One region of the Microbacterium sp. KU4F genome, then DNA from elsewhere that is predicted to be linked to it. Evidence: predicted binding sites of a transcription regulator. Region 1 holds the regulator's gene; the other holds the start of a gene.
The links. The regulator HspR, encoded in region 1, represses chaperone genes until heat shock. The targets are predictions, from matches to a motif close to AAGTTGAGTCNNNNNGACTCAACTT.

Region 1 (15,709 bases):
CGAGATGAAGCCGTGGCCGGTCGCGGGGTCGACGTCGTTGGCCCTGATCACGCTCCAGCCGAGGTCGCCGAGCACGCGCGTCACGGCCGCCTCGAGCTCGACCTGCGCAGGCCAGCCGGCGGTGTTCGCCGACTCGCGCAGGTCGCCCGATGCGATCAGGTACGCGGTGTGCGGCGGCGCCACGAGAGCGGCCGGTGCGGCGGGAAGGGTGTAGGTCATGATCGTTCTCCTTGCAGAGCAGTGAGGATGTCGGCGCGCCGCGGCATCGACGCCGCAGCCCCCGGACGGGTGACGGTGAGAGCGGCCGCAGCGGATGCGGCCTCGAGCGAGGAGTGGAACGCGGCGCCGGCCGCCAGCCAGGCGATCAGGACGCCGGCGAAGGTGTCGCCCGCCCCGGTGGTGTCGACCGCGGCGACGGGGCGCGCGGCGACGGCGGCCGCGACCTCGCCGTCGCGTGCGACGAGCGCGCCCGCGGCGCCGAGAGTGACGACGACCGTGCCGGCGGCACGGCTGAGCACGCGGGCCGCGCCCGCCGCATCCGCGTCGCCGCTCAGCGCGGCGGCCTCGTGCTCGTTGACCAGAAGGATGTCGCTCAGCGAGACCAGCTCGTCGATGTGCGACTCGGGCACGGGCGCCGGTGTCAGTACCGTCGTCACGCCGTGTCCTCGAGCCCACCGCATGGCCTCCAGCACCAGCACGACCGGCCGCTCCAGTTGGACGACGAGGTAGCCGGCGCCGGCGATCGCGGCCCGGTCCGAGTCGGACAGTCGGTCGCCCCCGTTCGCCCCCGCGACGACGACGATCGCGTTCTCGCCGTCGTCGGTGACCGTGATGGCGGCGATCCCGGTGGGCTCCGCGCTCGGCACGAGTCCGGATGCGTCGATCCCCTCGGCGAGGAGGAAGCCGCGCAGGCGCCCCCCGAACTCATCCGCGCCGACTGCGCCGAGGAAGCGGACGTCGGCCCCGGCACGCGCGGCGGCGACGGCCTGGTTCAGCCCCTTGCCGCCCGGTCCTGTCGCGAACGACGACCCGCTGACGGTCTCCCCCGGGCGCACCGCGGAGGCGACGCGGACGACGAGGTCCATGTTGGCGCTGCCGAGCACGGCGACCGACGATGCCACGGCAGACTCAGCGGTACGTCGCGATGACGCGCTCGATCTCGGCGAGCGCCGCCTCGTCGGGCTGCACGAGAGCCATGCGGCAGGTGCCGTCGGCGATGCCCATCACCCGGTACGCGGCCTTCATCCGAGCCATGTCCCCGCCGATGACCGACACGATGTCGTCGACCGCCGCCTGGGCGTCGGCGATCGTCTGCGCGTCGCCGGTGTCCGCCGCGGCGGCGAGCGCACGGAACGGCTTGGGGAGCACCGAGGAGACGCCGGACACGACGCCCTGCGCGCCGACCTCGCCGGCCGCGACGAGGTCCTTGTCGGCACCGGTGTAGAGGATGAAGTCGTCCGGGACGACCGCACGGTAGGCGGCGAGCTCGTCGAGGCTGAGCTCGCTGACCTTGGCCCCCACCACCGGACCGAGCTGAGCGAGGCGCGCCAGCAGCTGGGGCTCACGGTGATGCCGCTGCGTCGCGGATAGATGTAGACGTAGAGGGCGCCGTCGCAGACCGCCTCCGCGACCTGGGCGAAGTAGTCGTACACGGCCGACTCGGCGGCGGGCAGGTAGTAGGGAGTGAGGGCGGCGAACTCGGTGACGCCGGCATCCTTCGCGATCTTCACGCGGCGCACGGCTTCGTAGGCGCTCGGCTGCCCGACATGGGCGATGACGCGCATGCGACCCGCGAGCTCCTCGGCCGCGGCGCGGATGAGCTGGGCGAACTCGTCGTCGTCGACCGCGGGGAACTCGCCCGTGGTGCCGAGGACGAAGGCGCCCTCGTTTCCGGACTCGCCGACGTACCGGAAGATCGCGCGGCTGCCGTCGAGATCCAGCGAGCCGTCGGCGTGGAAGCTGGTGGGGATGGCGGTCACGATGTCGCGACGGGTCATGTCGATGCCTTTCGAGAGGATGCGGAGCGAGCCGCTCACGCGTAGGAGGTGTTGGCGGTGGGGGTCAGGACCAGCTCGTTCACGCACACGCGCGTCGGCTGGCGGGCGATCCAGGCGACGGCTTCGCCCACGTCGTCGGGCGCGAGCATGAGCGCCCGCGCCTCGGCGGAGGGCGGATTCGGCCGGGTGTCGAGGATGTCGGTGGCCACCTCGCCGGGGCACAGGTGCGTGGCGCGGACGCCGTGCAGCCTCTCTTGGGCGTTGAGCGTCTCGGCCATCACCCCGAGCGAGGTCTTGCTCATGGCGTAGGCGGCGCCCGCGCCCGGCGAGTGGCGCCAGGCGGCCCACGAGGAGACCAGCACGACGAGTCCCGCACCGGCCGCGCGCATCCCGGGCAGCACCGCGTGGACCGTGCGCACCGCCCCCTGGAGGTTCACGTCCATGACGTGCGCGATGTCGGTTGCCGAGACCTGGTCCCAGAACCGTCGGGCGACGTTCGTGCCCGCGCAGTAGACGAGGGCGTCGATATGACCGTGGGTCTCGGTGAGACGTTCGGCCGCATCCTGGACCGCAGCGTCGTCGGTGACGTCCAGCACGAGCGCGGATGCGGCGCCGCCGCTCTGGTGGACCCCGTCGAGGGTCGCGTCCAGCTCCGCCGCCCGGCGGCCCGACACGACGACGTGGAAACCGTCGCCGGCGAGCGCCTGGGCCGCGGCGCGACCGATTCCGGTTCCGCCGCCGACGACCCAGGCGGTGCGTGTTGCCTCGCCCATGTCAGCCCTTGGTCGCGCCGGCGGTCAGGCCGCTGACGACGTAGCGCTGCGCGAACAGCGCCACGATCATGACGGGCACCGTGATGACCACCGCGGCAGCCATCAGCCCGCCCCAGTCCACGGATGCGTAGCTCGTGAAGTTCACGATGGCGACCGGCAGCGTGCGGGTGGACTGGCTGGACAGCACCAGAGCGAACAGGAAGTTGTTCCAACTGAAGATGAACGACAGGATCGACGCGGTCGCGATGCCGGGCAGCGACAGGGGGAGCACGACGCGCACGAAGGCGCCGATCTTGCTCGAGCCGTCGATCTGCGCCGCTTCCTCGAGCTCCGTCGGGATGCCGTCGAAGAAACTCGACATGATCGCCACCACGAGCGGCATCGTCACGAACAGGTGCGTGAGGATCAGCACCGTGTAGCTGCCGACGAGCTGCACCTGTGAAAAGAGGAAGTACCAGGGGATCAGCAGGCTGACGCCGGGGATCACACGAGCCATCAGCAGGAAGCCGGTCGTGCTGCGCACCTTGTACCGGGCGATGCCGTAGGCCGCAGGCACGCCGATCACGAGCGCGAGCAGGGTGGCTCCGACACCGACGAGCAGGCTGTTGCCGATGACCGGCAGGAAGTTCTGCACCGTGAAGACGGTCTCGTAGTTCTTGAGCGTCGGCTCGAACGCGAACATCTTGTCCGGATTGACGACGTCGAGGTTGCGCTTGAAGCTCGCGAGCAGCATCCACACGAGCGGCACGAGGAAGGCGAGCACGACGAGGACGATTCCGAGGACGCGCGCGGTCTGGCCGGCGATGTCGATCGGGCGGCGGGGACGACGCTTCGGGGCGGCAGCGCGACGACCGCGACGGCCGACGGGCTGGACGAGGGCGCGGGTCTCACTCATACCCGGGTTCCTTTCTTGCGAAGGATCGCGAGGGCCAGCAGCACCACGACGATCAGCAGGAAGAAGAGGATCAGCAGCGCCGACGCCTTGCCGTACTGCGAGAACTGGAACGCCTGGCCGTAGGCGAGGATGTTGAGCGTCTCGGCCTCGTGGCTCGAACCGCCTCCGATGCCCTTGGTGGCGTAGATGATGTCGAAGGTCTTCATCGCGTCGATGGAGCGGAGGATGGCGGCCGCGCCGATCACGGGGGCGAGCAGCGGCAGGGTGATGTGACGGAAGCGCTGCCACGCGTTGGCGCCGTCCACCCGAGCCGCCTCGTCGGGCTCCTCCGGGAGGGTCGACAGGCCGGCGAGGAGGATCAGGATGACCATCGGCGTCCACTGCCAGACGTCGATGAAGACGAGGGTGTTCAACGCGGTGGAGGGATCGCTCAGCCAGCCTTGACGCGGAAGACCGAGGAACTGCATGACGCTGTTGGCGAAGCCGATGGACGGCTCGAAGATCAGCAGCCACATCATGCCGACGGCGACGGGTGTGGCAACCAGCGGCAGCAGGATGAACACGCGCACCAGGCCCTGACCGCGGAAGGTCTTGCGCAGCAGGAGGGCGATCGCCAGGCCCAGGATGAGCTCGATGCCCAGCGCCAGGATCGTGAAGTAGGCGGTGCGGCCTACCGCCGGCCAGAACCGGTCGGTGTCGCTGAGCCAGGTGACGTAGTTGTCGAGGCCGACGAACGAGAAGGGCCGGGTGACGGCGCCCGCCGAGTCGGTGAGGGAGAGGAAGACCGTGTAACCGATCGGGAAGGCGATCAGCAGCGCGATGAACAGCACCGACGGGACGATCAGGATCCACTTCAGACGAGCGTCGATCCAGTTGAGAGCGCGGTTGCCGAACGTCGACCTGCGCGCGGTGAGCGAGGACACGGAGCCTCCTTGGTCCGGGTGGTCCCGGGCGGCGAGCGCCGCCCGGGACCGGGAGATCACTTCTCGGAGTCGAGCAGTTCCTGGAACTGCGTGTTCGCGGTCTTGGCGGCGTCTGCGACGTCGCCTCCCTCGATCGCGGTGATGGCGGGACCGCCGACGATCTCTCTGGCCGCGGCGACCTGCTCGAGCTGGGGCCGGTCGTGACCGACGCCGTGGTCGCCCACGTTCTGGATGATCTCGACGAGACCCGCGGGGAAGGATGCGGTGGCCTCGGCGTCGTTCCAGGCGGACTCACGCGCGCCGGGAACCGTCTCGTTCGCCAGCAGCCACTTGGTGTTCTCCTCGTTGGTCACCCACTTGATGAACTCCCACGCGGCTTCCTTCTTCTTGGAGAAGGCGTTGATGCCGACGGTCTGCGGGACGATGTTGTAGAACTTCGAACCGGCCGGTCCCTCGGGGAACTGAGCGAAGCCGACCGTGTCGACGACGGCACTGTTGTCCGCATCCAGGAAGGTGTACGCCTGGCTGTCGGCGTCGATGTAGAACGCCGCCTTGCCCTGTGCGAACAGCGCGGACGCCTCGACCCAGCCCATGTTGGTGGCTCCGGGAGGGCCCGACTGGCGCAGCAGGTCGCCGTAGAACTCGTAGGCCTTCTTCGCCTCCGGGGTGTCGACGCTCGCGTTGCCGTCCTCGTCCTGGAAGTCGCCGCCGAAGCTGTAGAGGAACGACGACAGCTGCGTGACCAGCGGCACGCGAGAGCCGCGCATGGCGATTCCGTACATCCCGTTGTCCGGGTCGTTGAGGGCCGCGGCCGCCGACTTCAGCTCGTCGAGGGTCTTGGGCACGGGGATGCCGGCGGCCTCGAGCAGGTCGGTGCGGTAGTACACGATCTGACGCTCGGTCATGACGGGGACGCCGTAGACGACACCGTCGAGCTCCACCGCGTCGCGAGCGGCGGACTGGAAGTCCTCCCAGTTCCAGTCGGCGTCGCTTTCGACCTGCTCGGTCATGTCGGTGAGCCAGCCGTTGCGCGAGAACTCCCGCATGACGTCCTGCACCTGGAAGGCCATGACGTCGAAGTCGGCGGACTGGGCGTTGAGCTTGACCTTGTAGTTGTCGTTGAGCTGCTCGTTGCCGTACGCCTCGATGTTGACCTTGACGCCGGTTTCCTGCTCGTACTGGGTGCCGAGGGTCTTCAGACCTTCGACCCAGGGGCTGTTGGCGGCGACGACGGTGATCTCGGAGACGTCGGCGGAATCGCCCGCGTCGCCTGTGCCGCTGGCGCAGGCGGTGAGGCCGAGGGCTGCGACGGCGCCGGCGGCGATACCGATGACCAGCCGACGGGGTCTGCGTGTCGTGAACATCGTTGTTCCTTTCAGGAGGTGGGTGGTGCGTGGGGTTCGGGTCAGAAGGCGAGGGCGGCGGGCACACGGCCCGCGAAGACGTCGACGATGGCCTGCGCGGTGGCGAGACCGATGCGCTCGTACGCCTCCGCGCTGTCGGCGGCGGCGTGGGGAGCGACGACGACGTTGGGGAAGGCGAAGAGCGGGTTGTCGGCGGCGACGGGCTCCACCTCGAACACGTCCAGTCCTACCCCGCCGATGCGGCCGGAGGCGAGTCCGCGCACGAGCGCAGCCTCGTCGACCAGGCCGCCGCGGCTCGTGTTGATCAGCAGGGTGCCGGGACGCATCGCGGCGATCAGCTCGTCATCGACGGTGTGGTGCGTGTCGGGGGTGTGCGGCGCGTGCACCGAGACGATGTCGACGTCGCGCACGACATCCGCGACGCGGTCGACGAGGCGCACGCCGAGACGCTCGGCCGCCTGTCGGTCGGCGAACGGGTCGAACGCTACGATCTCGACGTCGAAGCCGGCGAGGCGGCGGGCGACGGTCTGCGCGATGGCGCCGAAGCCGATGAGACCGATGCTCTTGCCCGCCAGCTCGCGGCCGACGTAGCGATCCCATCGACCGTTCTTCGTCGCCGCATCCAGCTCGGGGATGCGGCGCAGCAGGGCGAGCATGAAGCCGATCGCCAGTTCGGCGACCGCTGCGGCGTTGCCGCCGGGCACGTTCACGACGCGGATGTCACGGGCGCGGGCGGCCTCGAGGTCGATGTTGTCGAGGCCCACCCCGAGGCGGGAGATGATCTGCAGCCGGTCGGCGCGATCGAGTGCCGCGGCGTCGTAGACCTCCACGCCGGCGACGGCCGCATCCGCATCCGCGATGCGTGCGTGCAGCTCCTCGGCCGTCCACGGCACGGTGGACTCGTTCTCGACGAGCGTGAAGCCGTGCTCGAGCAGCAGCGCGCGGCCGGAGGCGCACAGGGCCGGGTAACGGACCGGTCCGACGATGACGGTGCGACCTGCACCCACCGGTGCGATCGAATCGTGTCCTGCCATCTGGGAGCCCCTCCTCGAAACGGGTCAGGGCTGCTCCAGGCGGAGCGACCGGTCACCGTTGAACGATCTGTTTTCTGTTAACAGTCAACATAGGACAGCAAATGGGCCGTGTCAAATACCCGCGGCGCGGATATCGACGACGTAGCCGTCAGTGCGCGGCGTCGGGAAGGCTGCGCAGGGCGTCGCGCACGTGGCCCTTGGCCAGCGTCAGATGCAGGTGCAGCCGCTTCACGGCGGCGTCGGCATCTCCGGTACGGATGACATCGAGAAAGCCCTGATGATCGGCGGTTGCCGAGGCGATGTCGCTCGTGTCGCTCAGCTCGAAGAGGATGGCGAAGATGCGCTGGTACGGGCGCCACGCCTCCATGAGCCGACGGTTGCGCGCGTTGACGTAGAAGCTCGTGTGGAACTGCATGTCCGCATCCGCGAAACGCTCGCCGTCATTGCTCTCGGCGGCGGCGGCCATGTCGTCGACGATCGCCTGCACGCGGTCCCAGTCCTTGGAGCTGGCGTTGGCGATGGCGAGCCGGATGGCGAGAGACTCCAGCACCTCGCGCAGCATGTACAGCTCTTCGATGTCGGTCATGCCGACCGCGCGCGTGTAGATGCGTTTGCGGCGGTCCTCGACCAGGCCCTCGGCCTCCAGGTGCCGCAAGGCATCGCGCACGGGGCCGCGGCTGACGTCGAACCGCGTCGCGAGGGCGTCCTCGGCGAGGTGCGTATCGGCGGGGATGATCCCCTTGATGATCTCGACGCGAAGACGATGGGCTATCTGGTCACCCATCGCGAGGGGGCGGAGATCGGACACGAGCACCTCACTGTCGTCGGTTAACAGTCAGCGTTGCATCGCGCTCGTCCACGGGTCAAATCGCCGCGCGGGGGAATCAGTCCGCGGGCGGCAGCTCGCGCCGGGGTCTCCAGACCACGATCTCGGTGGCGCGACGCACGCGTGTGCCCGAGCGCAGCGGGACGACGGAGCCCGAAGGGCCGGCGGCGAACACGCGCGCTCCGGGTCGGCGATCGAGCTCCGCGCGCATGGCGTTCTCGAGGTCGCGCACACGGCCGTGAAGCTCGCGCACCCGGTTCTCGAGCTCGATGATGCGGGCGATGGCGGGCAGGCTCATGCCGTCCGCCGACAGCCGCGACACCTCGCGCAGCTGTTCGATGTGACGCACCGAGTATCGGCGCGAGCCGCCCTTGGTGCGTCCGGGTACCACCAGCCCCAGCCGGTCGTACTGACGCAGTGTCTGCGGGTGCATGCCGGCGAGTTCCGCGGCCGTCGCGATCGCGAACACCGGCGCCTCATCGTCGATCTCGTTCTCGTCCATCCCGCTCACCTCCTTGCCCCGATCATCTCGTCACCGCGGGTGCGCATCCGAACACGGATGCGCACCCGCGGGTCATTCGTCAGTTGCGCGCCTTGGCCATCAGCTCGGCGCGCGGGTTCTCCTTGGGCTCGAGCTCCTGGAAGCGCTCGAGCGCCTCCTTGGCTGCGTCGTCGAGGTGGGCCGGAACCGCCACCTGCACCTCGGCGAGCAGATCTCCCGTGCCCTTCTGGGTGTGGACGCCGCGCCCCTTGACCCGCAGGACACGGCCGGACGGCGTGCCCGGAGCAACCCGCAGGCGCACCGGCTCGCCACCCAGGGTGGGAACCTCGATCGTCGCACCGAGCACGGCCTCGGTGAAGGTGATCGGCACCGTCAGGCGCAGGTTGAGTCCGTCGCGCGTGAAGACGGGATGCGGCCGCACCGAGACCTGCACGACGATGTCGCCGGCCTCGCCGCCGTCGGGCGAGGGACGCCCGCGACCGCGCAGTCGGATCTTCTGTCCGTCGGCGACGCCGGCGGGGATCTTCACCTTGAACGGCTTGCCGTCCTCGCCCTGGAGCGTGATCGTCTCGCCGCCCACGGCCGTCGCGAAGTCGAGCGTCGTCCGCGCGGTGACGTCAGCACCCTTGGTCGGTCCGCCGAAGCCGCGGTAGCCGCCCGAGGTCTGACCGAAGCGGCCCGACCCGAACGAGCTCGATCCGCCGCGGTCGAACATCGTGAAGAAGTCCTCGAAGCCGCCCGCGTCGAACTGGCTGCCGCCGCGACCCTGGCCGAATCGCGAGAAGACGTCCTCGAAGCCGCCCGCACCCGCGCCGCCCGCCGTGAAGCGAGCGCCCGAGCCCATGGCGCGCATCTGGTCGTACTCCTCGCGCTGCTCCTTGTCGCTGAGCACCGAGTACGCCTCGCTGATCTCCTTGAAGCGCGCCTCGGCCGCCGCATCCCCGGGGTTCGAATCCGGGTGGTACTGGCGGGCTAGCTTGCGGTACGTCTTCTTCAGGTCGGCGTCGGAGACGTCCTTCGCGACGCCGAGCACCGCGTAGAAGTCCTTGTCGAACCAGTCTTGACTGGCCACGTTCTCCTCCTAGTCCGCCGGCACGGCGACCACGACCTTCGCGGGGCGCAGCTCGACGGAGCCGAGTCGGTAACCGACCTCGACCACCTCGAGGATCGTCGCCTCGGTCTGGCCGGGTGTCGGCTGCTGGAAGATCGCCTCGTGCTGCTGCGGGTCGAACGCCTCGCCGGCCGCACCGTAGGTGACCAGGCCCATGCGCTCGGCCACGCCGCGCAGCTTCTCGGCGATCGCCGCGAACGGGGTGCCTTCGGCGAGGTCGCCGTGCTTGGCAGCACGGTCGAGGTCGTCGAGCACGGGCAGCAGGTTCTTGGCGACCGAGCCCTTCGCGCGCTCGATCTCCACCTCCCGCTGCTCCTCGGTGCGACGCCGGTAGTTGGCGTACTCGGCCTGCAGGCGCTTGAGATCTCCCAGCAGGTCGGGGTCCTCCGCAGCCGCATCCGCGTTCTGCTCGGCACCCAGGATGTCGTCGACCGTCAGTTCGGGCTCCTGCGAAGCGGGGTCGGAGGCGTGCGCCTCCGACCCCTCCTCGCCGGGCCGAACCTCGTCGCCGTCGTCCGGCTGTTCGAAGTTCTTGTCCGTCATGGTTGTGTCTCTTACTTCTTCTCGTCCTCGTCGTCGACGACCTCGGCGTCGATGACGTCCTCCTCGGGGTTCGGCGTGGTGCCGTTGCCCGGGTCGGTGACGGACGGGTCGGCGGGCTGACCCTCGGCCTGTGCGGCCTGGTAGAGGGCCTCGCCCAGCTGGCTCTGGCTCTGGTTCAGCTTGTCGAACGCGGTCTTGACCGCGTCGTCGTCCTCACCGGCGAGCGCCGCCTTCAGCGCGTCGACGTCGGCCTGCACGGAGTCCTTGACCTCGGCGGGCAGCTTGTCGGCGTTCTCGGAGATCAGCTTGTCGACGGAGTACGAGAGCGTCTCGGCCTGGTTGCGGGTCTCAGCCGACTCGCGCCGCTTTTTGTCCTCGGCGGCGTGCTCCTCGGCCTCGCGCACCATGCGCTCGATGTCCTCCTTGGGCAGCGACGAGCCGCCCGTGATGGTCATCGACTGCTCCTTGCCGGTGCCCTTGTCCTTCGCCGAGACGTGGACGATACCGTTCGCGTCGATGTCGAAGGTGACCTCGACCTGCGGGATGCCGCGGGGAGCCGGGGCGATGCCGGTCAGCTCGAACGTGCCGAGCGGCTTGTTGTCGCGGGTGAACTCGCGCTCGCCCTGGAAGACCTGAATGGCGACCGACGGCTGGTTGTCGTCGGCGGTCGTGAAGGTCTCGCTGCGCTTGGTCGGGATGGCCGTGTTGCGCTCGATGAGCTTGGTCATGATGCCGCCCTTGGTCTCGATACCGAGGCTCAGGGGGGTGACGTCGATGAGCAGCACGTCCTTGCGCTCACCCTTCAGCACGCCGGCCTGCAGGGCGGCGCCGACGGCGACGACCTCGTCCGGGTTGACGCCCTTGTTGGGCTCCTTGCCGCCGGTGAGCTTCTTGACGAGCTCGGTCACCTGGGGCATGCGGGTCGAACCGCCGACCAGCACGACGTGGTCGATGTCGTCGACCTTGATGCCGGCCTCGCGGATGACGTCGTCGAAGGGCTTCTTCGTGCGGTCGAGGAGATCCTTGGTGAGGTCCTCGAACTTGGCGCGAGAGAGGGTCTCGCTCAGCGAGACGGGGCCCGAGTCGGTCAGCGACAGGTACGGGAGGTTGATCGAGGTCGAGGTCGAGCTCGACAGCTCCTTCTTCGCCTGCTCGGCGGCCTCCTTGAGGCGCTGCAGCGCGATCTTGTCGCCGGAGACGTCGACGCCGGTCGTGTCCTTGAACTGCTTGATGAGGTAGTCGACGACGCGCTGGTCCCAGTCGTCACCACCGAGGCGGTTGTCACCGGCGGTGGAGCGCACCTGGATGGTCGAGAAGTCGTCGTCCTTGCCCACCTCGAGCAGGGACACGTCGAACGTTCCGCCACCGAGGTCGAAGACGAGGATGAGCTCGTCCTCCTTGCCGCGGTCGAGGCCGTAGGCCAGGGCCGCCGCGGTGGGCTCGTTGATGATGCGCAGGACGTTCAGACCCGCGATCTCGCCGGCCTCCTTCGTGGCCTGGCGCTCGGCGTCGTTGAAGTACGCGGGGACGGTGATGACCGCATCCGTGACGCTGTCACCGAGGTACTGCTCGGCGTCGCGCTTGAGCTTCTGAAGGATGCGGGCCGAGATCTCCTGCGGCGTGTACTGCTTGCCGTCGATCGCCTGCGTCTTCCAGTCGGTGCCCATGTGGCGCTTGACCGAGGTGAGCGTGCGGTCGACGTTCGTGACGGCCTGACGCTTGGCGGTCTCGCCGACGAGGACCTCGCCGTCCTTGGTGAAGGCGACGACGGACGGGGTGGTGCGGAAGCCTTCCGCGTTCGCGATGACCTTCGGCTCGCCGCCCTCGAGGACGCTGACGACGGAGTTCGTCGTACCGAGGTCGATACCTACTGCACGGGGCATGTGTTTCCCTCTCCCTTTGCAAGGGCCTTCGCGGATGCGACGGCCCGATGTGTGTGAAATCTGCTCGCCGACTCAGGTTGAGCCGCGATGACTCAAGGATAGACACATCGATCCTGAGCGTCAAGTGAACTTGATATGAATGCGCTCAACTTTGTTCCTCGGGGATGCGGGTGCCAGCGGTTACGCTGAGCGCACCGCGACGACGCGGGCCGGCGCATCCGCGGCACCGGCTGTTCACCGAGAGGTCGTACCGTGCCCGATATGTCCGACAAGCCTGCGCCGGCCCCCGCGGAAGCTCAGGCGGCCTTCGCCGCCGCCCCCGCCACTCCCGTACGCACCCGCCGCGGGCCCGTCATCGCGTGGGGGCTGTGGGACTGGGGATCCGCGGCCTTCAACGCCGTGGCGACCACCTTCGTGTTCACGGTGTACCTGACCAGCAGCTCGTTCGGGAGCACGGCCGAGACATCGGCGGCCATGTCGTTCGCCCTCGCCGCGGCCGGCGTCATCGTCCTGCTCACGGCCCCGGTCACCGGGCAGCGCTCGGACGTGTCGGCGCACCGCAAGCGCTGGCTGGCCATCAACACGGCGGTGGTCGTGCTGATGCTCGCCCTCATGTCGCTCGTCGCCCCCGACCCCGCCTATCTGTGGCTGGGCCTCGTGCTGCTCGCGGTCGGCACGGTGTTCTTCGAGCTCGCATCCGTGAACTACAACGCGATGCTCGCGCAGGTGTCGACACCGAAGACCGTCGGCAAGGTGTCGGGCTTCGGCTGGGGCATGGGCTACCTGGGCGGCATCGTGCTGCTGCTCATCGTCTACTTCGGCTTCATCAACCCCGAGGTCGGGCTGTTCGGCGTGACGAGCGAGAACGGCTGGGCCGTGCGCGTGTCGATGATCGTCGCGGCGCTCTGGTTCGGTCTGTCCGCGATCCCCGTGCTGATCGCCGTGCCCGAGAACACGCTCCTGCGCCCGATCGAGGCCGAGCGGGTGGGCTTCTTCGCGTCGTACGCGCTGCTGTTCCGCAACATCGCGAAGCTGTGGCGCGAGAGCCGCCACACGGTCTATTTTCTGTTCTCCAGCGCCGTGTTCCGAGACGGCCTCACGGGCGTGTTCACCTACGGCGGCGTGCTGGCGGCGGGCACCTTCGGCTTCAGCCCGGGCGAGGTCATCATCTTCGCCATCGCGGCGAACGTGGTCGCCGGGCTCGCGACCATCGTCTCGGGCCCTCTCGATGACCGCTTCGGCCCGAAACCGCTCATCCTCGTGGCCTGATCGGACTCATCCTCAGCGGCTCGTGCATCTTCATCTTCCACGCCGGCGGCGCGAGCATGTTCTGGGTGTTCGGACTGATCCTGTGTCTGTTCGTCGGGCCGGCGCAGTCCGCATCCCGCACGTTCCTGGCCCGACTCATCCCGCCCGGTCGCGAGGGCGAGGTCTTCGGCCTCTACGCCACCACCGGCCGCGCCGCGGTGTTCCTGGCGCCCAGCGCGTTCGGGCTGTTCGTGGTCATCGGCGGGGAGCAGTACTGGGGCATCCTCGGCATCGTGCTGGTGCTGGCCATCGGCCTCGCGATGCTCATCCCGGTGCGCGCCGCATCCCGCCGCGCCTCGGCCTCGTAACCCGCCCTCGTACCCCTACCTAGACCGCGAGACTGCATTTCGGTCACGAGATCACGGGTAAATCCAGTGATCTCGTGCTGGAAATGCAGTCTCGCGGAGGGTGCGGCGCGTATCGGATGGGGCGCGGCCGCGGCGCGGCCCGGTGAGGGATGCGGGTCAGCGCGTGGCGCGGGCCAGGTTGGCGCGCAGCTCGTCGGCGTTCTGGCGCACGACGTAGGCGGGCTGGTCGCGCTCGACGCGCCAGCTCTCGGCCAGCGGACCGGTCGAGACCGTGTCGTAGCCGAACTCGTCGTAGAGGGCCGTGATGAAGGCGAGGCCCTCGTCGGTGTCGGCCGCCGTCGCCAGCGCTCGGCGGTTCTCGGTTCCCGCGGAGGTGCCGTCGGTGTTGATCTGTGCGGCCATGATGTGGTTGAAGCCCTTCACCACGGTGGATGCGGGCAGTCGCTCCTGCAGCATCTCGCTCGTCGTGGTCTGCTTGTCCTCGAGCACCTGGATGCGGCCGTCCCGCTCCCAGTAGTAGTTGTTCGTGTCGACGACGATCTTGCCCGCGAGCTCCGCCACCGGCAGGTGGTCGATGGCCTTCAGCGGGACGGTGACGACGGCCCACTCGCCGAAGGCGGCCGCATCCGCTGCCGTGGCGGCATGCGCGTTCGGGCCGAGCTCGGCGACGAGGTCTGCCAGCGTCTCCGGACCGCGCGAGTTGGCGATCGACACCTCGTATCCTCGGTCGATGAGGCCCTTCGCGAGGGCCGATCCGATGTGTCCTGCTCCGATGATTCCGACGCGTGTCATGGTGAAGGAGAACGCGGACGGATGCGGCGCATTCCCGCTCAGCCGGCGATTCGCCGCATCGGCACGTGGGGGATGCCGTCCTCGTGGAAGCGCTCGCCGTCGACGACGAAACCGAAGCGCGCGTACCAGGGCGCGAGGTGCTCCTGCGCGTCGAGCACGATCGCCGCGCCGGGCCAGCGCTCCCCCGCCCGCAGAACGGCGCGGGTCATGAGCTCGGCGGCGACGCCGCGACCCCGGGCGGCTTGGGCCGTCGCCACGCGACCGATCCGCGCATGCCCCGTGCCGGCATCGTGCAACAGGCGCAGGGTCGCGACGACCTCGCCCTCATCCTCGGCCCAGAACAGCTCCGCATCCGGCTCGACGTCTCGCCCGTCGAGCTCCGGGTACGCGGCGGCCTGCTCGACCACGAAGACCGTGACCCGCAGCCACATCATCCGGTACAGCGTTTCGGCGGGGACGTCCGCGAGACGGGCGGAGCGGTACGAGAGCTCTGTCACTCCTTCACGTTAGTGCGGTCTCGCCGCATCCACGCGGGCATGCGCAGCCCGCCCTCGTTCTCCTGCTCGACCTCGAGGCCGTAGTGGTCGCCGATCTGCTCGAGCAACTGCGCGCGCTGAACGCGGTCGTACACCCGCCGCTCGCGCTGGAAGGCGACGATCGTGGCCCAGCACATGAGCAGCATCACGACGCTGAACGGAAGTGCGATGAGGATGGCGGCTGATTGGAGAGCCGTGAGGCCGCCGGCGATCAGCAGGGCGATGGCGAGGACGGCGGTGGCGAGGGTGAAGAACACGCGCACCCACCGCTTGGGCTCCGGGTTGCCGCCCGTCGCGAGCATCGCCATGACCAGGGCCCCCGAGTCGGCCGAGGTCACGAAGAAGATCGCGATCAGCACGATCGCGCCGATCGTGAGCACGGGAGTGCCGGGCAGGGACTCGAACAGCCGGAAGAGCGCGCCCTGCAGGTCGACCTCGCCGTCGGTGAGCATCGAGCCGGGGTTGTGCAGCTCCTGGTACAGCCCCGAACCGCCGAGCACGGCGAACCACAGGATGCCGACGAGGGTGGGCACCAGCAGCACGCCCATGACGAACTGGCGCACCGTGCGGCCGCGGCTGACGCGCGCGATGAAGACGCCGACGAACGGGGCCCAGGCGATCCACCACCCCCAGTAGAACGAGGTCCACGCCGCCTGCCACTCCTCGCCCGCGGTGCCCTGGAAGGCACTGACGGTGAAGCTGAGGCCGACGTAGTTCTGCAGGTACGCGCCGATCGACTGCACCCACTCACGCAGCAGGTACTCGGTCTGCCCGAAGACCAGGACGAACACGAGCAGTACCGCGGCGAGGATGAGGTTCGCGCTCGAGAGCCACTTCATACCCTTGGCGACGCCGGACAGCACCGAGAAGAGCACGAAGACGGTGATCACGCCGATGATCAACACGTTCATCAG
Region 2 (15,709 bases), 1.2 Mb from region 1:
AGCAGCTCCCGACCCGCGTAATAGCCGAACTCCGCAGTCCAGTCCCCCAGGATGGGGGCGGTGGTGGGCACGTCGTTCGCACTCATCTCCTCGAGGAAGCCTCGCATCCGCGCCTCCGCCTCGATCCAGTCCTGCGGACCCGCGAGGTGGTAGATCCAGCGATGGCCGAGCTGGATGAGATGCCGCGTGGCGAGCCGGGCGCCCGCGATCTGGTCGACGGACAGCGCGTGCTGCGGGTCGAGCTCGGTCGACTGCAGCGTGACGTAGGGCACGTCGAGCTGCTGCTCGGCGAGCGCGCGGAAGACGCGGACCTGCGGCGCGATGACGACCAGTCCCTCGACCGACTGGGCCATCAGGTGCGCGATGCCGTCGGGGATCGAATCGGGGTCGTGGGGCGAGATGTTCGCGGTGCTCACCCAGTAGCCGCGCTCACGGGCGGCGGATTCGATGGCCGCGATGCTGGAGGCGGGCCCGTACTGCGTGCTGGAGGCGGACAGGATCCCGATGGTCTGCGAACGGCTGGTCACCAGCGCCCGCGCCGCCCGATTGGGCCGGTACTGCACCTGCGCCATGACGGCGAGCACCCGTTCGCGCGTCTCCGGGCGGATGCTGGGGTGGTTGTTGATCACCCGGGAGACGGTCTGATGGGAGACCTCGGCCAAGCGCGCCACATCTCGGATACTGGGCCGTCGCCCCGTCGCATCGTCGCTCATTGGATCTCCTGGGCCGTGCGCACGGTCACACGCCCGTTGCCATTATGCACGCCGCGCCCGGTTCCACCCCTTTTCTGCAGCCGTGTGACAGTCACATCGCCCCATCGGACGACGCATCGACACGGGCCGAGGAGCACGGTCTACTGTGGACGCATGGCGGATTTCCTCGGACGTCTCCCCCTGAGCAACAGGGAGCGCCGGGACGAGTCCGCCGTGACCGGTGACCGGCGTGCAGCCATCGGCGATGCGCTGGACGAGGCCGCACGCCTGCTGGGCGAGACCACAGCCGACGACGCGGAGCACTGCGCCAAGGCGCGCCGGTTCTTGGAGGAAGCAGGGCTCGGCACGGGGGCCGCGGGGGGAAATCCGGACGAGCTCCGTGCTCTCGCGGCCGCGGTCCGCCAGGGACGCAAGCGCAGCATCCGGATGCTCACCCGCGTCATCCGGGCGCTTCTGGTGCTCGGTGACGCGCTCGCGGTCACGCCGCACGTGGCGGCGGGAGTGTCGGGAGCCGTAGCCCTCTACGCCGCGACCACGGCGCCGTTCGACCGCCGCGCGGCTCTGCGCGGCCACACGGTGCGCGCGAGCGACGAGGAGTGGGAGTTCGGACGCGGCCCCGTGATCACCGATACGGGTCGCGCCATCCTGCGCTTCGTGCTGGCGCTCGACGACGTGGCGCCGCGCCCCGTCAGTCCCCGGTGATCAGGTCGCGGTAGAAGCCGATCCCCCGCAGCCACACCTGAACGCGGATGCGTTCGTTGTGCGCATGCAACGCCTCGCGCTCGGCGCGGGTGAGGTGGAAGGGCGTGAAGCGGTAGACGTTGTCGCAGATGCCCGTGAACCAGCGGCTGTCGCTCGCGCCCAACTGGATGTAGGGCGTGGCCACGATCTCGCTGCCGAGTGACGAGTCGATCGCGCGTGCGATGCGGCGCCATGGTTCGCCGCGCCACGGCGAGACGGGCGAGGGCTCGCTCGCCGCGCGCACCTCGATCTCGATCGTCTCGTCGGCGATGACGCGGCGGATCCGCGCGACGGCGGAGGCGGCCGTGTCTCCGGTGAGCAGGCGCACGTTGATCGCCGCCTGCGCGGTCGCCGCCAGCACGTTCTCCCCCGGCGCCCCCTTCAGCTCGGTCGCCACGGCGGTCGTGCGCACGAGCGCGTTCGTCTCGGGGCCGAGCCTCGCCAGCACGTTCGCGATCAGGGGCCGCGTGAACGCGACGGAGCGCAGGGCGGCGCCGAGCGGCCTCGGGGCGTGCGGTGCCAGGGTGCGGAGCATCGCGCGCACCGGCGGCACGAGCCGTACCGGGAACGGATGCCGAGCCAGCCTGTCCACCGCGCGCGCCAGCCGCGCCGTCGCCGGACGCGCCGGCGGCGTGGATGCGTGGCCGCCCTGCTCGCGCGCCGTGAGCCAGACCGTCATCGTGCCCCGCTCGGCGACGCCGATCATCGCCGTCGGACGCGCGATCCCCGGAAGCACCCCGTCGACGACGGCGCCGCCCTCGTCGACGACGAGCGCCGGCCGAACACCGCGCGAGCGCAGCGCCTCCGCGATCGCGCGTGCACCGTCGCCTGCCGTCTCCTCGTTGTGTCCGAAAGCCAGGTACACGTCGTTCTCGGGCACGACCTCGCGCATCAGCAGTTCTTCGACGGCCTCCAAGATGGCCACGAGCGCGCCCTTGTCGTCGATCGCGCCCCGCGCGTAGACGGCTTGGTCGGCGCCCGCGCCGACCAGTTCGGCACCGAACGGATCGCGATCCCAGTCCTCCTCGACCACGGGGACCACGTCCTGATGCGCCATGAGGACGAGCGGGCGCTCCGCGGTACGCCCCGGCCATCGGAGAAGGAGCGCGTGACCGACGACGACTTCCCGCTCCAACCGGGAGTGGACGAGCGGGTACAGGCGCTCGAGTGCCGCGTGGAACTCGTCGAACGCCGACGTGTCCACTCGTGACTCGTCCGCGTAGGAGACCGTCGCGATTCTGAGGAGCTCACGCAGTCTGTCCAGTGCCGTCGCCACGCCCCGAGCCTAGTGCGGCACCCCTTGGGTACGGTGGTCGCATGACCACTGACTCGAGTTCTCGCCTGCGTTGGGGCATCCTCGCCACGGGCGGTATCGCCCACATGTTCACGAGCGACCTGCGCACCGCCGGGCTCGACGTCCGCGCCGTCGGTTCGCGCTCGCTCGAAAGCGCCCAGCGCTTCGCGACGCAGTTCGACATCCCGCGCGCACACGGTGACTACGCATCTCTGCTCGCCGACGATGACATCGACATCGTCTACATCGCGACGCCGCATCCGATGCACGCCGAGAACGCGCTCGAGGCCCTCGCCGCGGGCAAGCACGTGCTCGTCGAGAAGCCGTTCACGCTGACGGGCGAGGAGGCCGAACGCGTGCGGGTCGCCGCCGAGGAGGCGGGGCTGTTGGCCATGGAGGCCATGTGGACGCGCTACCTGCCGCACATGATGCGCATTCAGGAGCTGCTCGCCGCCGGTGCGCTGGGCGAGGTGCGCGCCGTCACCGCGGATCACACCCAGTTCATCTCGACCGATCCCACGCACCGTCTGAACGCGCTCGAGCTCGGCGGGGGCGCCCTGCTCGATCTCGGGATCTACCCGCTGTCCTTCGCCTGGGATGTGCTGGGGGCGCCCGTCTCGCTCACGGCGAGCGCGCGGCTGGGTGAGACCGGTGCCGACATCGATGTCGCCACCGTCGCCTCGTATGCGAACGGCGCGCTGGCGACCACGGTGTCCTCCGCCCAGGGGGTCGGTCCGAACCGTGCGGCCATCATCGGCACGGATGCCCGCATCGAGATCGACCCGACCTGGTACAACGCGACGGGCTTCACGCTGACCGACCGTTCCGGCGATGTCGTCGAGACGTTCCATTGCCCGGATGTCGGTCGCGGTATGCAGTACCAGGCGCTGGCCGCCGAGCAGATCATCGCGGAGGGTCGTCGTGACAGCGACCGCCTGCCCATCGCCGAGACGGTCGCGATCATGCGCCAGCTCGACGACATCCGCGCGCAGATCGGCGTGCGCTACCCGAGCGAGCACTGACATGGCTGATCTGTCTACGAGCCGCGTGGCCGTCTATCTGGACTTCGACAACATCGTCATGAGCTGGTACGACCGCGTGCACGGCCGCAACGCCTATTCACGCGATCGGTCACGCATCGCGGAGCAGCCGCACGATGCGGAGATCACAGAGAAGCTGGCACGTGCCACGGTCGACGTGGGCGCGATCATCGATTACGCCGCGTCCTTCGGCACGCTCGTGCTCACGCGGGCCTACGCCGACTGGTCGTCGCCGGTCAACGCCGAGTACCGGTCGCAGCTCGTGGCGCGGGCGGTCGACCTCGTGCAGCTCTTCCCCGCCGCCGCCTACGCCAAGAACGGCGCCGACATCCGCCTCGCGGTCGACACCGTGGAAGACATGTTCCGCCTGCCGGATCTGACGCACGTCGTGATCGTCGCGGGCGATTCGGACTACGTCCCCCTCGCGCAGCGGTGCAAGCGCCTCGGACGATTCGTCGTCGGTGTGGGCGTGGCCGGCTCCACCGCCAAGTCCCTCGCGGCGGCGTGCGACCGTTTCGACGCCTACGACTCGCTTCCCGGCGTGCAGGTGCCGGAGCCCGCGAAGAAGGATGCGGCCTCGAACGCGCCGCGCTCCCGCAAGCGGTCCGTGGATCCCGCGGCCGACCTGCTCGAGCGCGCCCTGCGTCTGGAGAACGACAAGGATCCGTCGCAGTGGCAGCATGCGTCTGCCGTGAAGAGCCTGATCACACGCTTGGACTCCTCGTTCAGCGAGAAGGCGCTGGGTCACCGCAGCTTCACCGAGTTCGTCGCCGCACATCCCGACATCGCCGAGATGGACGAGACCGACAACATCGTGCGGATGCGGCTGGTCGAAGCAAAGCGCTGACCGGCCGCATCCGGTCCGCGTTCAGTCGCGCGGGGTGCGCGTGCTCCACAGCGCCCAGGCGACGAGCGCCGGCTGGAAGAAGAGCCGGACCAGTCGCTTGACGTCGGTGTCGAGACCGAAGCCGTCGCGGCGGTGCGTGAACTGAGCCCAGTTGCCGGGAAGGACGGCGACGAAGAACGCCGCCAGCAGTGCCCCCATGCGCCGGCGTTGGGACGGCAGTGCCACCAGTGCGGTGCCGAGCGCGATCTCGACGGCGCCCGAGGCGAGCACGACCGCGTCCTCGTCGAGGGGCGTGGCGTCCACGACCCAATCGGGCACCTGCGCGCGGAACTCCTTCCGCGCCCAGAACAGGTGGCTGATACCGGCGAACACCATGGCGGCGCCCAGCGCCCAGCGTGCGAATGTCCTCATGATCTGATTCCACCTCGCTCCGGAGCCCCTGTCGAGCCCCTGCCGGTCAGCCCGGATCCTCGATCGCGCACCGCCCGCATCACGCGTCAGCGTCGATGAAGCCCGCTGCGTTCCGGATGAAGTCGAGATAGTGCTCCGGGTCGTCCTTTTCGACGATCGCCCGCAGGACGACCTCGTCGACGGCGGCCCGGTACGCCGTCACGCGCGCCGTGTCGTCGCGCGACGTGATCACCGTGTCGGGCGCGCTGAAGCCGAGGCGGGCGAAGTTCGCGGCGTACGCGGGGTAACCGGCATACGCGTCGGCCTCGGCCGACAACCGTGGCTGCGCCGCCGCATCCAGCGCCGTTCTCACGTAGAGGATGGTGCGGGCATCCGACTCGCGTTGCGCGGCTGCGGCGGCGGGGGTCAACCAGTTCAGCAGCTGACCGTCGCCGACCGAGACGGCGAGACTCCGCATCCGCGGGCCGAGGGCGCCCACCACGACCTGTACGCCGGGAACGCCCACGCGCAGCGCCGCGATCCCCCGCTCCACGAGTGCGAGTTGATGCGCGCGCGCCGACCCGGAGCCGATGCCCACGGTGAGCCTGTCCACGGGAAGGTCCGCGGCCTGCAGTGCGGACACGAGCGTATCCGGTCCCCGGCGATCCAGCGGCACCACCCCGGTGGCCAGCGCGATCCGCTCGGTCATCCTCGCCGCAGCCGCGAGCGCTGCCACCGCGTCGCCGCCCGGAGTGTCGTTGACCCAGAGCGTCGCAAAGCCGGCCTGCTCTGCGGCGGGAGCCAGACGAGCGATGAGATCGGGACCGAGGGCCCCTGCCAGTCCGAGGGAGAGTCGAGCGGGAGCCACCATCCCTCCAGCCTGCCCCGCGCATGCGACGACCGCCACCCCCTGCGCACGGCAGGGAGTGGCGGTCTGGTCGAATCAGGCGGCGACGGCGCTGCGGCTGAGGGCAGCGGCGACCGGCCGACCGTCGACGACGTCGATACGCACGCCACCCTGGTCGGTCAGTTCGCCGGAGACGAGCAGGTCGGCGATGCGGTCATCGATCTCCCGCTGGATGAGCCGGCGCAGCGGGCGCGCTCCGTACTCGGGCTCGTACCCGTGCTCGGCCAGCCAGTCCACGACGGCATCCGTCGCCTCGAACGAGATCTCGCGCCGCGCCAGGCGGGACGCGCTCTGCTCGAGCAGGAGCGAAACGATGCTGCGCAGCTGGGCCTTCTCGAGCTTGCGGAACAGGACGATCTCGTCGATGCGGTTCAAGAACTCGGGACGCATCGCTTCGCGGAGCTTGCCCATGACACGGGCGCGCAGCTCGCTCTCGTCGCCGAAGCCGGTGGCTCCGCCGCCGTCGGCGATGAACCCGATCGCACCGGAGCGCGATGCGAGGAACTCGCTGCCGATGTTCGAGGTCATGATGACGACGGTGTTGCGGAAGTCGACCGTGCGACCCTGACCGTCGGTCAGGCGTCCGTCGTCGAGCACCTGCAGCAGCAGGTTGAACACGTCGGGGTGCGCCTTCTCGATCTCGTCGAACAGCACCACGGAGTACGGTGCGCGACGCACCCGCTCGGTCAGCTGCCCCGCCTCGTCGTATCCGACGTACCCGGGAGGGGCACCCACGAGACGCGAGACGGTGTGACGCTCGCCGAACTCGCTCATGTCGAAGCGGATCACGGCGTTCTCGTCCTCGAAGAGGGAGGATGCCAGAGTCTTCGCGAGCTCGGTCTTACCGACGCCCGTGGGGCCGAGGAACAGGAACGACCCCACCGGTCGGCGACTGTCGCCCATCCCGGTGCGGTTACGCCGGACGGCCGTCGCGACGGCGGTGACCGCCGCATCCTGACCGATCACCCGGGCGTGCAGCTCGGACTCGAGTCCCGCCAGGCGTCCACGCTCGCTCTCGGTCAGACGCGACACCGGGATGCCGGTGCTGCGGCTGATGACGGCGGCGATGTGCTCGGCGTCCACGACCTGCTCCCCCCGCACCGCGTCGCGTCGCGTCGCGTCGTCGATACGACGCTGCACATCGGCGATCTCGTCGCGCAGACGCATCGCGTCCTCGTAGCGCTCGGCCGCCACGGCGGCGTTCTTGTCGGCTTCGAGCGTGGCCAGCTGAGCCATCAGGTCGGACACGTCGACCGCGACACCCAAGCGCAGGCGGAGTCGTGCTCCGGCCTGGTCGATGAGATCGATCGCCTTGTCCGGAAGGACACGGTCGCTCAGGTAGCGATCGCTCAACTCGACCGCGGCGCGCAGCGCGTCGTCGGTGTAGGTGATGGCGTGGTGCTGCTCGTAGGCGGGACGCAGCCCATGCAGGATCCGCACCGCATCCTCGATCGACGGCTCCCCCACCTTCACCGGCTGGAACCGGCGCTCGAGCGCCGGGTCCTTCTCGATGGTGCGGTACTCGGCCAGCGTCGTCGCACCCACCAGGTGCAGGTCGCCACGAGCCAGGCGCGGCTTCAGGATGTTGCCGGCGTCCATGGCGCCGTCGCTGCCGGCGCCCGCGCCGACGACGGTGTGCACCTCGTCGATGAAGACGATCAGCTCGCCCTTGCGCTCGGCGATCTCGCTCATGGTCGCGGTCAACCGCTCCTCGAAATCGCCACGGTAGCGGGCGCCCGCGAGCATCGCCGGAAGATCCAGCGACACGACGCGGCTGCCGCGCAGCTGCTCGGGCACCTCACCCGACACGATCGCCTGGGCGAGCCCCTCGACGATGGCGGTCTTTCCGACGCCTGCTTCACCGATCAGCACGGGGTTGTTCTTCGTGCGGCGGCTGAGGATCTCGATGGTCTGCTCGATCTCGTCCGCACGGCCGATCACCGGGTCCAGCTCTCCCGCCTCGGCGAGCGAGGTGAGGTCACGCCCGTACCGCTCCAGCATGGTCGCGGGCTCGGATGCGGCCGCCTGCTCAGGAGAGCGCTCGGTGCCGGTGACGGTCTCGCGCACGCTCTGCGTGAGCGCCTCCGCCGTGACTCCGGCACGGGCGAGGATCTGCCCGGCGGGCGTGTCCTGCGCGAGCACGAGCGCGAAGAACAGGTGCTCCGGGTCGATGTAGGTCGATCCGGAGGAGCGCGCCACCTGGAACGCGTGGAACAGCGCGCGCTGCACGGAGGTGGTCACCACCGCGCTGTCGACGTCGGCGACGTCGGCACTGGCCGGCAGGCGCTGCTCGGACTCGCGCACGATGTTCTCCGGGTCGACGCCGAGGCGCGCGATCGCATCGCGCACCTGGTCGACGCGTACGATCTCGCGGAGCACGTGCAACGCGTCGAGTTCGTGCTGTCCACGCGCGAGCGCGAAGCGCCCGGCATCCTGCAGCGTCTCCTGCGTGCGCGCGCTGAGGTAGCGCGACAGGTCGATCGACCGCGCCGCACGCCCGCGCTCACCTGCGAGGTAGCGCGAGAGGAAGTCGTCGAAGGCGTCGCGGCCTTCGTCGGGGGTGAAATCTTCAGGCATCTGTTCTCCTGATCGGGTTCGGGGTGCCGCTCTGCAAAACGGAGTTGAGCGGCGACACATCAACTTCAACACCCGGAGGGCGACGGTATTCCCGTTACGCTCGTCCCAGCGCGAGCGGGAAGGAGATCGGGTGAACGAGATGCTGCGCGGCGCGCGTCTGCTGCTCGGCGGATTCGGGTGGTTCACGCGACGCCCGGGGCTGATGCTCCTCGGCCTCGTGCCCGCACTCATCGTGAGCGCCGCCCTCACGGTGGCCCTTGTGGCACTCGCATCGGTCCTGGCGCCGCTCACGGAGGCCATCACCCCGTTCGCTGATGACTGGCCGGCGGTCTGGACCGTGGTGTTGCGCGTCGCGCTCGGCCTGGCGGTGTTCACCGGAGCACTCCTGCTGGCAGCGACGACCTTCACCGCACTGACCTTGATCGTCGGCGAACCGTTCTACGACAGGATCTGGCGCAGCGTCGAGATCGCCGACACGGGCACCGTGCCCGAACACGACCCAGGCTGGCGAGCAGCCCTGGCAGATGCGACGAGCCTCATCGTGCGCGGCGCGCTCGCGGCCATGCTCGCTTTCGCACTCGGCTTCATCCCTCTCATCGGCGGCCTGGTCGGCACGGTGACCGGCGTCTTGCTATCGGGCTGGATCCTCGCGGACGAGCTCTCGGGACGCGCATTGACCGCGCGCGGCATCGATCGCCGCAGCCGGCGCCGCCTGCTGCGAGCGGCCCGCGGCCGGGCATTGGGCTTCGGCATCATGACGCAGCTGTGCTTCCTGATCCCCCTCGGCGCGGTGTTCACGATGCCCGCGGCCGTCGTGGGGGCGACCCGCCTCGCCGCGAGCGTGCGGGAGACCGAGGCGTAGACCCGCTCAGCCGCGCGGATGCGGTCGGTCCGCGCGCAGGCGACCCGGTACTCTGGTGGGAGTCTTCCGAAGGAGTGCCATGTACATCGTGTCCCTGCTGCTGTTCCTGCTCGGGATGTTCGCGTTCGGCATCTCGTTCTCGGTGCCCGGCTTCCAGGCCGTCATCTTCGTCGCCGGCATCCTGCTCATCTCGGCCGCGATGGCGCTGCCGATCCATCTGCGGGCTCGCGCGAAGTAAGTCCGCTCAGGCCCGACCGCCGGGAGGGCCGATCACGAGCAGCGCCGCGAAGGTCACCACCACGGCGGCGGCGATCACCACGGCCGACAGCACCGGTCGACGCAGCACGGAACGCAGCAGACGGTCGTGCCATACCGCATCACGCGGGTCGGAGCCCGCGTGCATTCGCCATACGCCGAGCAGTCGACCGGTTCTCGACAGCCACAGCTCGACCGGCAGCGTCGCGTAGGGCACGACCGCACTGACGAGTGCCAGGATGGTCACCCCGCCGCTCCATCGCTGGTTCTTCGCGACCAGGATCACCGTCGCGCCGTACGACAGGAAGATGAACCCGTGGATGCCGCCGCCGATCGTCACGGCGGGCGCGAAGCCCGTGACGGCGCGGACGATGAGCCCTCCGATGAGCAGGGTCCACGAGACCATCTCGGCGATGGCGAGAGTGCGGAACAGGGCGTAGGGCGTGCGGAACACGGGCGACTCCGGAGGTGGATCTGCGCGCTCGAGTCGGCGCTCTCCGCAGCCTAGACCGAAAATCTTCAGTCTTGCTGAAGGATCTCTCCGAACGGCTGCTCATGAAGTCCGTGCAGGGCGGATGAGAGCGCGGGAACACCCGCGCCGAACACCTCATCGAGTGCCGCGAGACGCGCATCCGCCTCGGCGAGCGCAGCCGCGCCCTTCGTCGTCACACGCAGATCGGATGCGGCGCCCGCGTGCGCGGTGGCGTCCTCGACCAGTCCCTCGCCGGCGAGCGTCTTGACGGCGGTGTGCGCCGTCTGCACCGTGATCTGGGAGCGGCGGGCGAGTTCGGAGAACGAGATGCCCGGTGTCGCCTGCACGTGGGCGAGAAGACCGTACTTGCGGGTCGTGAGCCCGAGGTCCTTCAGGGCCGCGTTCAAGCGAGCGTCCCACACGGCGGAGACCGTCAGAAGCGCGATGACCGGACTGAACGGCGGGCGCTGCCCGGAGGGCTGCGTCGCCCCGTGCGTCTTATCGGCCATCTGATCATCGTATCCGTCGTCACCCCACCGCGGCCGGTAGCGTGAAGGGGGTGGAGTTCCGGTTCGACGCGCTGCGACGCTGGCCCGATGTCGAGTCGCCCGATCTCGTGGCGGTCGATGCGGCCGACCGGCTCCTGCTGGACGAGTCCGCCGTCTGCCGCGCCGGACTGAGCGCGGATGACGTCGCGGTCATCGGCGACGAGTACGGCGCGCTCACGCTCGGCGCAGCGGCCGCCTCCTCCGGCGTCGTCCGGGTGCATCAGGACGCGCTCACCGGCGAGCTGGCCCTCGCCGCCAACGCGCCACGAGTGGGCCTCACCGATCGCTACCGGTCGATGGAGCTGACGGGTGCGCTCGTGGCGGGCGCGCGGGTGGTCCTTCTTCGACTCCCCCGCTCGCTCGACGCCTTGGAGGATGCTGCGGCCCTGATCGCCGCGCACGCGGCACCGGATGTCGTCGTGTTCGCCGGTGGACGCATCAAGCACATGTCGACGGCGATGAACGAGGTACTCCGCCGCTTCTTCGGCACGCTCGATGTGACCCACGCCCGCCAGAAATCGCGTGTCCTGATCGCCCGCGACCCTCTCGACGGCCACGATCCCGAGCCTCGACGCGCCGTGCACGACGGCATCACGGTGTGCGCCTACGGAGGAGCGTTCGCCGGAACGTCGATCGATATCGGCACCCGGTTCCTGCTCGCGCACCTTCCCGCCCGCGTCCCCGAGGGCGGCCCGCTCGTCGACCTCGCGTGCGGAACAGGCGTGGTCGCCGCATTCCTCGCGCTGCGGCATCCCGATCGCGAGGTCTACGCGTCCGATCGCTCCGCGGCCGCCGTCGCCTCGGCGCGGGCGACGGCCGAGGCGAACGGCGTTTCGGACCGCGTCCGCGTCGTGCGGGATGACCGTCTCGGCGCCGTCCCGGACGCCAGCGTCTCCTTCATCGCCCTGAACCCGCCCTTCCACTCGGGCGCCGCTGTCACGACGGACCTCGCCGCGCCCCTGTTCCAGGATGCGGCGCGGACCCTCCGCTCCGGCGGCGAGCTGTGGACCGTGTGGAACTCGGCACTGCGCTATCGTCCGGCGCTCGAGCGCCTCGTCGGCCCGACGCGGCAAGTCGCCCGCAACACGAAGTTCACCGTCACGGTCTCCACCCGCCCCTGACCTCCGCCTTCGGCGGCCCCGGCCTTCTTCGCCTTCTCGGCTCGCCTGTCACAGATCGCAGCGCCAGCGCCGATCTGTGACAGGGGAATAGTCGCCTTCTCGGTTCGCCTGTCACAGATCGCAGCGCCAGCGCCGATCTGTGACAGGCGAACCGGGGTTCTGGCGCGCTCAGCAACCCGGCAGGATGCTGCGCAGGACCGGCACCGGCAACCGGTCAGCGACCGAGTGCCTCGCGGACGATCGCCTCGATCCGCGGCGGGACCGTCTCATCCTGCAGCGACGTCGTGTCGCCCAACGGCCGTCCGTCGACGAGGTCCACAAGCAGGCGACGCATGATCTTTCCGCTGCGCGTCTTGGGGAGATCGGGCACCGTGAAGACGTAGGTCGGCTGCGCTACCGGCCCGATCGCGGTGCGCACATGCTTGCGGAGCGCCGCCGCATCCTGCGCATTGGTGACGAAGGCGGCGATGGCCTGCCCGGTGAGCTCGTCGGCGACGCCCACGACCGCGGCCTCCCCGACGGCGGGGTGCGCGACGAGTGCGGACTCGATCTCGATCGTCGACAGCCGGTGTCCCGAGACATTGATCACGTCGTCCACCCGACCCAGCACCCACAGATCGCCGTCGGCGTCGAGCTTCGCGCCGTCTCCGGCGAGGAAGTACCCGTGCGCCGCGAAACGCTTCCAGTAGGAGTCCCGGTACCGCTCGGGGTTACCCCACACGGTGCGCGACATCCCCGGCCAGGTCCCGTCCACGACGAGCAGCCCGCCGCCGCCGGGACCCACATCAACGCCGTCGGCGTCGACCACACGCACGCGCAATCCCGGAAGCGCCGTGAGCGCCGAACCCGGCTTGAGGGTGGAGACGCCCGGCAGCGGGGCCGCGATCGCGCCGCCCGTCTCCGACTGCCACCACGTGTCGACCACGGGCGTCTCGCCGCGGCCGAGGTGGCGATGGAACCAGATCCACGCCTCCGGGTTGATCGCCTCGCCCACCGTGCCCAGCAGCCGCAGCGCGGAGAGCTCGTAACGCGCCGGCGGGCCGTCGGGGAACCTGCTCATGAGCGAACGGATGAGAGTCGGCGCCGTGTAGTAGGTCGTCACCGCGTAACGTTCCAGGATCTGGAAGTGCCGCTCCCAGTCGGGGGTGTTCGGCGTGCCCTCGTAGAGGATGCTCGTGACCCCGTTGAGCAGGGGGCCGTACGTCTCGTAGCTGTGCGCGGTGACCCAGGCGAGGTCGGCGGTGCACCAGTAGACGTCGGTCTCGGGCTTCGCGTCGAACACCGCCCAGTACGTCCACGCGACGTGCGTCAGCCAGCCGCCGGTCGTGTGCACCAGTCCCTTGGGCTTGCCGGTGGTTCCGCTCGTGTAGATGATGAACAGCGGCGTCTCGGCGTCGAAGAACTCCGGCTCGTGCGTGTCCGGCGCGGTGTCGACCGTCTCATGCCACCAGAGATCGCGCCCCTCGGTCCAGGCGACCTCGTCGCCGGTGCGGCGGATGACGAGCACGTGCTCGATCGAGGCGACGCCGGCGACCGCCGCATCCGCCTGGTGCTTGACGGGCACGGCGGCTCCGCGGCGATACTGGCCGTCGGTCGTGACGAGGAGCTTGGCGCCCGTGTCCTCGACGCGGAAACGGACGGCCTCCGCGGAGAAGCCGCCGAACACGAGCGAATGGATGGCGCCGATGCGCGCCACGGCGAGCTGGATGATCACCGTCTCCACCAGCACCGGGAGATAGACCACGACCCGATCTCCCTTGCCGACCCCCATCGCGGTCAGCGCGTTCGCCGCTTTCGCGACCTCGCGCTGCAGTTCGGCATACGTGATCGTCCGCCGATCGCCGGGTTCGCCCTCGAAATGGAAGGCGACCCGGTCACCGTGCCCGGCGGAGACGTGCCGGTCCACGGCATTGACCGAGGCGTTCAGGCGTCCGCCGACGAACCACTCCGCAGACGGGATGCTCTCACCGTCCGTGGGCTGCCAGCGATGCGCGGTGTGCCAGGGCTCGGCCCAGTCGAGGATCTCGGCCCGGTGCGCCCAGAAGGTCTCGGGATCCTGACCCGCGCGCTCGACCCACTCGCGCCGGATCCACTCCTCGGTCACGTTCGCGCGCTCAGCGAACGCGGCCCGCGGCGCGAAGGTACGGTGCTCCTCGAGCAGACTGCGGATGGTGTCGTCGTGCGCGGATGCGGTGGTGGGCGTGCTCATGACTCTTCCGGATCGGTGGAGCTCCCAGCATCCCGCGCGCTCGGCGACCGGCAAATTCGGGTGACGCTTCGTGACACGGTGGGCCCGGGCCTACGCTGGGCGCATGCCCGCGAAGCGCGTCGTCGCCCCGTCTCTGAACCCGGACAGCAAGCCCAAAGGTCCGGCCTCCTACTTCCCGAGCATCGAGAAGACGTATGGACGCCCCATTCAGGAGTGGCTGGATGTTGCCGTGGCGGGACTGACGGCGGGCGAGACGCACATGGCCGTCGTGTCGGAGCTCAAGAGCGCCCACGGGATGGGCCACGGTCACGCGAACGCGATCGTCGCCTACGCAAAGGCCGAGCTCGCGAAGTAGTCGGCCTCAGGAGTCCTCGCCGCTGCCGTCGATGACCGACTCCGCCCCGTCCGATTGCGGATCGTCGGGCTCAGCCGCGGTGGTCGTGTCGGGCTCAGGTCCCGGGGTCACGTCTGCGCGATCTTCAGGGATCGACATCGTCAGCCTCCCGACGGGTTGTCGACGGGGGTGCCGTCTTCGTCGGTCGTGATGTCCTCGCCGGCATCCTGCTCGACGGGCGAGACTCCGGATGCGGTGTCCGCGTCGTCCGCGCCAGGCGCGTTCTGCTTGTCGTTGTTCATGCGTCCCAGTACACGCGTGTCAGACCGAGTCACCGACGGGGTTGACACCCATCACACCGCGCCCGTCAGTCGCGAGGATCGCTCGGGCGCACGGGAGCATCCTCGGCGATGTCGATGCGGGTCACGCCGTCGTGCTCCGACACGACGATGCGAGGCTTCGCGTCCTCTTCCGTGGCGTTGGGCGCACTCGTCAGCTGATCGCGCCGCTTCTCTTCGTCGCTCATTTCCATGCGAGCACTGTATGAGCCGTGGCGCGCGAGAGCGCAGGGCTTGACGCGAGCACGCGAGCACGCGATCAGGCGAACACCTGATGCCAGGCGGCGATACGGAACTCGTCGAGACGAAAGCTCCCGAAGCCCGTAAGACAGCGAGCCCTCGTTCCGGGCAGCGCGACGTCGAGGCGTTGCTCGGTCAGCACGGTCTCGCCGCACACCGCCACGTGCACGAGCGAAAGGCTCCAGGACTCGAAGGCGCCCTTGAGGTCGCGGAGCATCGACATCACCGCCTCCCTCCCCTCGACCACCATGCGAGCCGACGGCTGATACCGCACGTTCTCGGTGAGGAACGCCTGCATGTCGCAGAGTTGCCCCTCGTTCACCACCGTGATGAAGTCGCGCACGATGAGTTCGCGCTCGAGTGTGTGGATGCCGGCCATCGCCGTCCTCTGGGTGTCGTCCATGTCCGCCTCCTCCGGGATTGAGGCGAACGTACGGTCAGCGCGCCCGCCCGCACTCGTCTGCGTGTCGGAACGCACATCGACACGCAGCGGAGAGGAGAACGGCAGACGAACACATCCTCGTCAGGCGTCCGAATCGGCCGGTGGTGCACGGCGTAGCGTGGCGAGGGATCAGACACCACGGATCGGAAGGGCATGATGGACGCACCTCACGCCGCCGCACTTCTCGCACCACCGCCGAGCGCAGCCGGATGCGAGGACTGTCTCGCCTCGGGATCGTGGTGGCTGCATCTGCGCCGTTGCATCACCTGCGGGCACATCGGCTGCTGCGAGGTCTCTCCCCACCACCATGCGGCGCAGCACTTCGAGCTCACCGGGCACCGATTCGTGCAGAGCTTCGAGCCGCAGGAGAAGCTGGTGG

Region 2: a site for HspR is predicted at 8,551-8,575, ahead of AC1VNH_RS05475 (ATP-dependent Clp protease ATP-binding subunit). Genes of this name have one in related genera too.

What each region holds. Positions count from the first base shown of each region.
Region 1 is NZ_CP200324.1:2,246,708-2,262,416, reverse strand. It holds gene AC1VNH_RS11555 (fucose isomerase) at 1-219, opposite strand, end outside; gene AC1VNH_RS11550 (ribokinase) at 216-1,121, opposite strand; partial or broken gene AC1VNH_RS11545 (dihydrodipicolinate synthase family protein) at 1,129-1,997, opposite strand; gene AC1VNH_RS11540 (SDR family oxidoreductase) at 2,033-2,770, opposite strand; gene AC1VNH_RS11535 (carbohydrate ABC transporter permease) at 2,772-3,665, opposite strand; gene AC1VNH_RS11530 (carbohydrate ABC transporter permease) at 3,662-4,588, opposite strand; gene AC1VNH_RS11525 (ABC transporter substrate-binding protein) at 4,645-5,952, opposite strand; gene AC1VNH_RS11520 (phosphoglycerate dehydrogenase) at 5,994-6,986, opposite strand; gene AC1VNH_RS11515 (GntR family transcriptional regulator) at 7,135-7,794, opposite strand; gene AC1VNH_RS11510 (heat shock protein transcriptional repressor HspR) at 7,871-8,314, opposite strand; gene AC1VNH_RS11505 (DnaJ C-terminal domain-containing protein) at 8,394-9,386, opposite strand; gene AC1VNH_RS11500 (nucleotide exchange factor GrpE) at 9,396-9,968, opposite strand; gene dnaK (molecular chaperone DnaK) at 9,980-11,851, opposite strand; gene AC1VNH_RS11490 (MFS transporter) at 12,113-13,120, shown strand; gene AC1VNH_RS11485 (MFS transporter) at 13,186-13,467, shown strand; gene AC1VNH_RS11480 (NADPH-dependent F420 reductase) at 13,624-14,259, opposite strand; gene AC1VNH_RS11475 (GNAT family N-acetyltransferase) at 14,298-14,756, opposite strand; gene AC1VNH_RS11470 (BCCT family transporter) at 14,753-15,709, opposite strand, start outside.
Region 2 is NZ_CP200324.1:1,088,857-1,104,565, forward strand. It holds gene AC1VNH_RS05440 (LacI family DNA-binding transcriptional regulator) at 1-713, opposite strand, end outside; gene AC1VNH_RS05445 (hypothetical protein) at 867-1,415, shown strand; gene AC1VNH_RS05450 (M20/M25/M40 family metallo-hydrolase) at 1,402-2,730, opposite strand; gene AC1VNH_RS05455 (Gfo/Idh/MocA family protein) at 2,772-3,770, shown strand; gene AC1VNH_RS05460 (NYN domain-containing protein) at 3,772-4,635, shown strand; gene AC1VNH_RS05465 (DoxX family protein) at 4,657-5,046, opposite strand; gene AC1VNH_RS05470 (LLM class flavin-dependent oxidoreductase) at 5,126-5,896, opposite strand; gene AC1VNH_RS05475 (ATP-dependent Clp protease ATP-binding subunit) at 5,969-8,509, opposite strand; gene AC1VNH_RS05480 (EI24 domain-containing protein) at 8,649-9,371, shown strand; gene AC1VNH_RS05485 (hypothetical protein) at 9,451-9,609, shown strand; gene AC1VNH_RS05490 (DUF3817 domain-containing protein) at 9,616-10,080, opposite strand; gene AC1VNH_RS05495 (MarR family winged helix-turn-helix transcriptional regulator) at 10,146-10,607, opposite strand; gene AC1VNH_RS05500 (class I SAM-dependent methyltransferase) at 10,658-11,767, shown strand; gene acs (acetate--CoA ligase) at 11,982-13,976, opposite strand; gene AC1VNH_RS05510 (DUF4287 domain-containing protein) at 14,080-14,331, shown strand; gene AC1VNH_RS05515 (hypothetical protein) at 14,472-14,612, opposite strand; gene AC1VNH_RS05520 (hypothetical protein) at 14,678-14,842, opposite strand; gene AC1VNH_RS05525 (nuclear transport factor 2 family protein) at 14,908-15,291, opposite strand; partial or broken gene AC1VNH_RS05530 (ubiquitin carboxyl-terminal hydrolase family protein) at 15,487-15,636, shown strand; gene AC1VNH_RS05535 (hypothetical protein) at 15,638-15,709, shown strand, end outside.